Regions from separate parts of the Frateuria sp. GZRe12 genome, predicted to be linked through region 1. Evidence: predicted binding sites of a transcription regulator. Region 1 holds the regulator's gene; the other holds the start of a gene.
What was found. The regulator FliA, encoded in region 1, starts transcription of late flagellar genes. The targets are predictions, from matches to a motif close to TAAAGTTTNNCNNNCNNNGGCCGATAA.

Region 1 (4,187 bases):
CGGGGCGGGTGCAGGTGCGGGCGCCACGGCGCCCGGCGTCAGCCGCTTGAGCAGCGCCGGCGGCGGCATGGCCATCGCGGCGCCGCCACGCAGCGCATCCATCATCGCGTTGAGCAGGTCCAGCGCTTCCAGCAGCGCATCCATCCTGGCCGAATCGAGCACCAGCGCGCCGTTGCGGGCGACGTTGAGCAGGTCCTCGGCGTGATGGCACAGCTGCACCATCGGCTCGATGGCGAGGAAACCCGCGCCACCCTTGACCGTGTGGAACGCGCGGAACACCGCGTTGAGCAGGTCGGCGTCGCGCGGGCTGGCCTCCAGCTCGACCAGCTGTTCCGACAGGCGCTCGACCAGTTCCCCGGCCTCGACCAGGAAATCGTCGCGCAGTTCGGCGTCGAGCGAGGGATCCATGCTCATCCCGCCGCGCTCAGAAGCCGAATTCGCTGAGCAGCCGGTCCGCCTCGTCCTGGCCGGAGATCTTCTCCACCACCGGCGGCGGCTCGCGCCCGGACAGCGCGCCGGTCAGGCGGACCAGCTCCAGCAGCGACGACTCCACCGACTCGATGAAATTGACCACCTTCTTGATGCGCTGGCCGGAGAGGTCCTGCCAGGACTGCGCCATCACCATGTCGTTGAGGCCTTCGCGGCAGGCGCCGGCGAAGTTGCCGGCCTGGCGCGCCAGGTCCGCGACCGGATCGTACGGGGCGGCCGAGGCGAGCACCTGTTCGGCGCTCTGCGCCAGCGCGTCGGCCTCGGGGCTCATGCGTTCGGCGAAATCGATGCTGCGATGGGCCGCCTGGGCGCTCATCTCCAGCACGTCGTTCAGATGTTTGCGCACGTCGGCGACCCTGCCCGGCACGCCTTCGTGCGCCAGGTCGTTGCCGAGCCGGCTGACCGCGCCATGCAGGTCGCGCGCGAGCAGGCCCAGCGCGCGGAACAGGTGCTGCTCGCGCTGGCGCACCAGTGCATCGAGCGCGTGCTCGAACGCGGCGCCGTCTTCGCTGTTGAGCAGGTTCTGCAGCTCCTGCGGCAGCGCGGTTTCGTCGAAGGTGGAAAGCACGGCGCTCATGCGCTGGCCCCCGCGGCGGCGAGGCGCTCGAAGATCTTGGTGAGCTTCTCCTTCAGCGTGACCGCGTTGAACGGCTTGACGATGTAGCCGTTCACGCCCGCCTGGGCCGCGGCGATGATCTGGTCGCGGTTGTTCTCCGCCGTGACCATCAGCACCGGCAGGCCCTTGAGCGAGGGCTCGGCGCGGATCGCGCGCAGCAGGTCGATGCCGGTCATGTTGGGCATGTTCCAGTCGGTCACGACCATGTCGAACGGCTGGCTCTTGAGCATGGTCAGCGCGTTGTTGCCGTCGTCGGCTTCCTGGATCAGCGTGTTGGTGAAGCCCAGCTCCACCAGCAGGTTCCTGACGATGCGCCGCATGGTGGAGAAATCGTCCACCACGAGGATTTTCATGTTCTTGTCCATTGGTTCCTCTGGTAGGGAATGGGGATCGAAGGGTCGGAAGTCGAAGGGGTCAGCGGGAGACGGAACGGTCGGAGGAAGCGCGGCGGCCCTTGCCCTTGCGGGTGCCGGTTTCCGGCTCCCCCTGCACGCCGTCGCGCCAGTCGCCCATGCGCGCACGCAGCCGCACGATCGCCTGGCCATGGATCTGGCACACGCGCGACTCGGTCACGCCGAGCACGGCGCCGATTTCCTTGAGGTTCAATTCCTGCTCGTAGTACAGCGACATGACCAGCTGCTCGCGCTCGGGCAGGCCGGAGATGCCGTCGATCAAAGCCTGGCGCAGGCCCTCCTGCTCGATGCTCTCGGCCGGCCCCAAGGCCCCCTGGTCGACCACGTCGAAAGCCGGCGCGCCGTCGCCGTCGTCCGGCGCGGTGAGGCTGAGCAGGCGCGCGCTGGCGGCGTCTGCGAGGATCTGGTGATAGTCCTCCGCGCTCACGCCGAGGCGCTTGATGACTTCGGCATCTTCGGCGTCGGCGCCGGTCTCGATCTCGATCTGGCGCACCACCTCGGCGACTTCGCGCACCTTGCGATGCACCGAGCGCGGGGTCCAGTCGGTCTTGCGCAGTTCGTCCAGCATGGCCCCGCGGATGCGGATGCCGGCGTAGGTCTCGAAGCTGGCGGCGCGGTCGGTGGCGTAGTGCCGCGCGGCCTCGAGGAGGCCGATCATGCCGGACTGGATCAGGTCGCCCACGTCCACGCTGGGGGGAAGACGACCCATCAGGTGATAGGCAATACGACGCACCAGTGGCGCGTGCTGGCGCACCAACTCATCTGCACTCTGTTTTTGCAGCTGGAGATATTCCGATGCCACGCTCATGTCACCACCCCGACGCCGTCACGGCCTGGCCACCGAAAAATGCGATGCGGTCCAGGCCCGCGCGCGCGGGTTCCTCCCAGTTATCGACCGCACCTGCCAATTGCTTGAATGCCTGCGACGAACGCGCCGCCGGCCACATGTCCACCACCGCGTTCTGGCGCCGGATGGCCTGCTTGAGCCGCTCGTCCTGCGGCACGAAACCCATGAAGTCCAGCACCACGTCCAGGAAGCGGTCGCTGACCTTGGCCAGCTTCTGGTGCAGCGCGCGGGCCTCGCCCAGGTTGCGCACCAGGTTGGCGACGAAGCGGAAGCGACGCACGCCGAAGTCGCGGGAGAGGACCTTGATCAACGCGTAGGCGTCGGTGAGCGAGGCCGGCTCGTCGCAGACCACCAGCACCACGTCGTCGGCCGCCGCGGCGAACATCGCCACGTTGTCCGACAGGCCCGCGGCGGTGTCGACCAGCAGGTAGTCGGGCGGCCGCGGCAACTCGTCGAACGCGCGGATCACCGCGGCATGCTCGCCGTTGCCCAGCTGCGCCAGGCGCCGCGCGCCGGAGCCGCCGGGGATAACCTTCAGCCCGTGCGGGGCGTCCAGTACCAATTCTTCCAGCGTGGCCGTGCCGTCCAGCAGGTGGCCCAGGTGGCGCGAGGGCGCCAGGCCGAGCAGCACGTCGACGTTGGCCAGGCCCATGTCGGCGTCCAGCAGCATGACCTCGCGCCCGGCCATCGCCAGGCTCATGCCCAGGTTGACCGCCACGGTGGTCTTGCCCACCCCGCCCTTGCCGCCGGCCACCGCGATCGCGCGGCAGCGGCGGCGCGGCGCGCCTGCGTTGGCCGCCTGGTGCGGCCGGTGCGGTGCGGGCGGCGCGCTGTCGCGCTCGCCCGTGATCGCGTTGAACATGTCTTTCAAGCCCCACGCCTGATTCATTGCAAGGATTCCGCTCATGCCTGGGCCACCATCGTCCCGAAACGCTCGGCCAGCACCGCCTCGTCCGCGGCCGGCGCATTGCCCTTGAGCGCCTGCGCGGCGCGGCACACCAAGAGGCGTGCATCGGCGGCAGCGATGTCCTCGGGCACGCGCTGGCCGTCGGTGGTGTAGTCCAGCGCCAGCTGGTGGCGGATCAGCACCGACAGTGCGCCGCCGAGGCTGGGCGCCTCATCGAGTTTGGTCAGGATCGCCGCGTGCGGCTTGGCCGGCAGGTAGGCGCGCACGGCTTCCTCGAGCGACTGCGCCTGCGCATTGGCGGCCAGCACCAGGCAGACACGCAGCTCGCCGGCCTCGCCCAGTGCCTCCAGTTGTTCGGCCAGCCGCGGGTCGTTGCCGGCCAGGCCGGCGGTGTCGACCAGCACGGTGTGGCAGCCCTTCAGCAGTTCCAGTACCTGGCGCAGGCTCTGCGCGTCGTAGGCCGGATACACCCGCACGCCGAGCAGGCGACCGTAGTGCTCCAGCTGCGCGGCGGCGCCGATGCGGTAGTGGTCGGTGCTCACCAGCGCGACCTGCGAGGCGCCGTGGCGCACCACCGCGCGCGCGGCCAGCTTGGCCAGCGTCGTGGTCTTGCCCACGCCGGTCGGGCCGACCAGCGCGGTGACGCCGGCTTCGTCCGAGCGGCCGCGGCCGCTGACGGCGATGCCACGGCTCAGCATGCCCAGCGGCAGGTAGCGCGCCTGTTCGGGCGTCATCTGCGGCGGCAGTTCATCGGCCAGCGCGCGGGCGACGTCGGCATCGATGCCGAGCCGGGTCAGTTCGCGCAGCACGCGGGTGTGCATCGGCTGGCGGCGTTCCATGTCGTTCCAGGCGAGGCTGGAGAGCTGCATCTCGAGCATCTCGCGCAGGCTGGACAGCTCGGCGCGCATGCGCACC
Region 2 (4,187 bases), on a different contig from region 1:
CTCGGTGTACCAGCCGCTGCCCGGTGCCAGTTCGACCACGGTCATGTCGGGCTTCAGACCGAAGAACTGCAGGGTCTGCACCGGATGCCGGTAGACGTCCCGTGCCTTGTTGGCGTCGGAGCGCCAGCTGCCGGCGGCTGCCTGCTGCAGCGAGGCTGCGGCGGGCGTGGCGGGTGCCGCAGCCACGGCGGTGGTGGCCACGGCGGCCAGCACCACGCTGGCCAGCCAGGGGATCGATCGGCGGTTGTGCAGCACCATGGCTCGGGCCTCCCTTGTTGGCATCGGGGCCGGAGCCTACTCCCTGGCGCGTGCGTACGAAGTGTCCGGCCGCCGCGCGGGTCGGACGCGAGCGCCACGCATGGAGGCGATCTCCGCTCAAGGGAAGCCGCCAGGGGTCACGTCGTTCACGCTGCTTGGAGCCGGCCCGGCCAGCCATGGACGTCGGTCGTGCTGGCTTGCCGTGGGTAAACCGGACCCCATTGGCGTGCCATGCACCAGCCGGGTCGGGGCGACCCCGGGTCAGATGGAGTGAGGGCCCTTCACCCCCAAGGCAAACTATTCGCGCAACAACTGCGCCGCCTGCACGCCCCACTGCGCCGCATCCTCGATACCGACGATCCGGTCCCCGCCGTCTTCCAGCGTCAGCACTTCGGGCTCGAGCGGCTCGCCCTCCGGCACGGTGCAGATCAGCCGCACGGTCGGGGTGAGCGAGCTGCCCGCGCTCTGGCCAAGCACCACGGCGAGCCGGTCGGAGGCCAGCCGCACCACGGTGCCGGCGGGATAGATGCCGACGAGCTTTACGAAGGCGTGGAAGATGTCGCGGTCGAAGTGGCCTTCCTGCCACTCGGCCATCCGGCGGATCGCGTCGGCCGGTTCCCAGCCGCGCTTGTACGGGCGGTCGGAGGTGATCGCGTCGTACACGTCGCAGATCGCGCCCATGCGGGCGACCTGGCTGATCGCGTCGCCGCCCAGCCTGTGCGGGTAGCCGCTGCCGTCGGTCTTCTCGTGGTGGTGCAGGCACACATCCAGCGCCACCGGGCCCGCCGCCGACTCGCGCCGCAGGATGTCCCAGCCGATCTCCGGGTGCTGGCGTACCGAGGCCCACTCCAGCGGCCCCAGCCGGCCGGGCTTGTTCAGCGTCGCATCGGGGACGCCGACCTTGCCGATGTCGTGCAGCAGCCCGGCGAGCCCGAGCTCCGCCAGCGCCGCGCCCTCGAAGCCGAGGCGCCGGCCCAGTGCCATCATCAGCGCGGCGACGGCGACCGAGTGCAGGTAGGTGTAGTCGTCCTTGTTCTTCAGGCGAAGCACGCTGAGCAGGGCGGCCGGGTTGTGCGCGATCGCGCGGTCCATCTCATCGATCACGCTGGCCAGGTTTTCGACGGGCAGCGCCCGGCCCATCCGCGCGTCGTCGAAGAGCGCCCGCGCGGCGGCCTTGGCGCGGTCGCGGAGGGCTTCGGCGCGGACGACATCGTCGCCGAAAGCCGTGCGCGGCGCGTCCGGTCGGGGCGGCTCGGGCGACCAAGGCGGCGGCTCATCCTCGGGTCGGGATACCGACGATGCCGGCGCCGGTTCGTCCGCTCCCTTGCTGGTATCGATCCAGATGCCTATCGGGCCCATCGCGTGCAGCCGTTCCAGCGTCGGCGCATCGGCCACGCGGAAGGCGCCGAGCCAGAACGGATGGTCCCGCCAGCGTCCATCGATCCGCCGTACGTACATGCCCAGCGTGGCCTGGGTGGCGGGAATCTTTGTCAGCGGCGACTTCATGTCTCTGGGTGCTTTCTGCGCTGGTCGGACGAGTGTCGGCATTCTGGGGAGCAGGGGCTGCCCTTTGCGGGAGGCAGGCCTTCGGTACGGAACGCCAAAGGCGGATATCGGCCGGACGCCGGCTAGCTTGAGCGCGGCGGGAAGGGCGGGCGCCTGTCGCGGGTCGTCGGTTGATGCGTGGCCCTCGGTTCCTGCGCACTGCACGAGCGGATGGCCCGCGGTTCGGTGACCCCGCCCATGGTTGACCGCGCCTGGAAAAGGCTAGGCCGTGCCCTGCGCCAGCGCGCCGCGGCGGGAAGCCGCCGCCACGAGATAGAGCGCCAGCCCCAGCTCCACCGCCTTGATCGCCCACTCCGCGCGCTGCAGCACCAGCGCACCCGCCGCTGCCTCGATGTTGGAGTACATGCTGGCCAGGTTGAGGATCATGTGCAGCCCGATGAGCAGCCACAGGCTGCCGGTGCTGGCGCGCGCCGCGGCGAACATCATGCCGGCGCACGAGCTCATCAGGGCCCACACCAGCGCATGGCCCCAGTTGCCGTCCATGTAGCCGTGGATGAGGTGCATCGAGCCGAACAGCAGGCCGTTGAGGGTGATGGCCTGCCACAGCGGAAGGCGAAGCAGGATCAGGAAAATGACACCGCGGAACAGCAGTTCCTCGCCGAACGCGTTGAAGAACTGGATCAGCAGGTCGCCGCCCAGTCCTCCCGCGGGCAGGCGCACGCCCATGGATGCGAACAGGAGCACCGGCAGCAGGCAGGCGGCGAAGAACCCGGTCGGCCTGATGCGATTGAAGCCGACCTCCCGCCACAACCCCAGCGCGTGGGTGAGCAGCAGCGGCAGGATCACCGTGGAGGCAAAGGCGAGCAGCTTGACCTTGCCGTAGGCCTCGGGCGGCGCGTACTGCTTGCCGAGCGCCAGGATGAGCAAGGTCAGGCCGACTTGCAGGCCCGCGCACAGGAGGGCGGCGGGAATCGGATGCCGGTCGGCGTACGGGCGAAGCGTCATGGCGTTCTCTCTCAGGCGGCGCTGCCCGGATGTCGGCACTGTAGCGACGCGCAAGAAGGGGGACCAGCGCCCCCTTGGGCACTTGACCTGCTGCCCCGCCGTCGATCAAGCACCTCAGATGCCCATGGCGCCGGTACTGGTCGCAACAGCAAGCGCGGACACCGCCGTGCGCCTGGCGACGGCACTGGGCGCCAGCGAGCGCTTCTGGCTGGGGCTGCAGGCGGACTACGACCTCGAGGAAGCCCATCGCGCGCTCGGCAAGGCCGTCGAACGGATCACGCGCATCACCGCTTGAGCAGGTACGACAAAATTACGCCTCATCCAGCGAGCGGTCTGAGCGCCGTGGCCGACCGCGGTCCCGTACATGGACTGGGTGGCCCATGGCCGCGCGGGCGGTAGGCGCGGCCGCTTGGCCGCGGACCCGCTTTACGGACTTCATTTAACGGCGCCCGGGCCGATAACACTGGGCCCTCGTTCGCGCCTGCCTCCAGAAATGGGGGAAACGCAATCTCGACTAGACTCGGAAGCGATCCCCTGGTCTCCCGGATGCCCGCGCAAGATCCAAACGATCACTACGTCCGCGTCGCGATGCTGGTCATGCTTTCGCTGGCGCTGCTCGCGGGCGTCTGTGCGACGGCCATCCATTGGCTGGGCCGGGTCCATCACCCCATGGACATGATCGTTCCACCGCTGGCGAGCTTGCTGTTCGGCGGACTGATCGTGGCGCTGTTGCGGCGACCGACATGGGTGCTCGGCATCACGCGGATCGCACTGGGCGCCTCGGCCCTGGCACTGATCGCGCCTGCGTGGCTCTACACCGCGCAAGCAAGCTTGTCGCCGGACGTGCGGTTGATTGACAACCTGCCACCGATCTCGTCGCTGTTCGTGGTGTACCTGGCGATGCTGATGATCTTTGTTCCCGGGCGGCGCGCGTTCCTCGCCGCCGCGCTGGGCTGGATGCTGATTGCGATGCCTGTGCTGCTCTACCTGTTGGGTCATCGCCAGGAGCTGTGGACGCCACGGGGCCAGGACCTCGTCATGGCGTTTGGGCCGGTCAGCATCATGGTGGTCGTCCTGCTGCCGGTGCAACGCGGGCTGGTGGGCAAGATCCGGCGGCTTGCCTCCGAGCGCGATGTCATGGAAGTCATGCTGCACCGGGACCCGTTGACGGGCGTGCATAGCCGCCTGCTCGGCGAGCGGGTCCTGCACGAAGCCCTAGCCAGTCACGCTACGGGCGGGGTGATCATGCTCGACCTCGACCGCTTCAAGGGGATCAACGATACCTACGGCCATCCGGTCGGCGACAGCGTCCTGCGAAAGGTGGCGGATGGCTGCAAGCGACGCCTGCGCGCGAACGAATGTATCGCGCGCTGGGGTGGGGAGGAGTTTCTGGTGATCGTGCCCAATGTCGATGCGGC

Region 2: the regulator FliA is predicted to act here: its motif matches at 1,869-1,895, upstream of ACFWZ4_RS04025 (HD-GYP domain-containing protein).

What each region holds. Positions count from the first base shown of each region.
Region 1 covers NZ_JBHZGI010000007.1:126,551-130,737, reverse strand. The annotation lists gene ACFWZ4_RS14945 (chemotaxis protein CheA) at 1-408, opposite strand, end outside; gene ACFWZ4_RS14940 (protein phosphatase CheZ) at 425-1,066, opposite strand; gene ACFWZ4_RS14935 (chemotaxis response regulator CheY) at 1,063-1,470, opposite strand; gene ACFWZ4_RS14930 (RNA polymerase sigma factor FliA) at 1,520-2,326, opposite strand; gene ACFWZ4_RS14925 (MinD/ParA family protein) at 2,328-3,272, opposite strand; gene flhF (flagellar biosynthesis protein FlhF) at 3,269-4,187, opposite strand, start outside.
Region 2 covers NZ_JBHZGI010000001.1:892,479-896,665, reverse strand. The annotation lists gene ACFWZ4_RS04030 (class I SAM-dependent methyltransferase) at 1-258, opposite strand, end outside; gene ACFWZ4_RS04025 (HD-GYP domain-containing protein) at 556-1,764, opposite strand; gene ACFWZ4_RS04020 (lysostaphin resistance A-like protein) at 2,026-2,769, opposite strand; partial or broken gene ACFWZ4_RS04015 (helix-turn-helix transcriptional regulator) at 2,921-3,064, shown strand; gene ACFWZ4_RS04010 (diguanylate cyclase domain-containing protein) at 3,316-4,187, shown strand, end outside.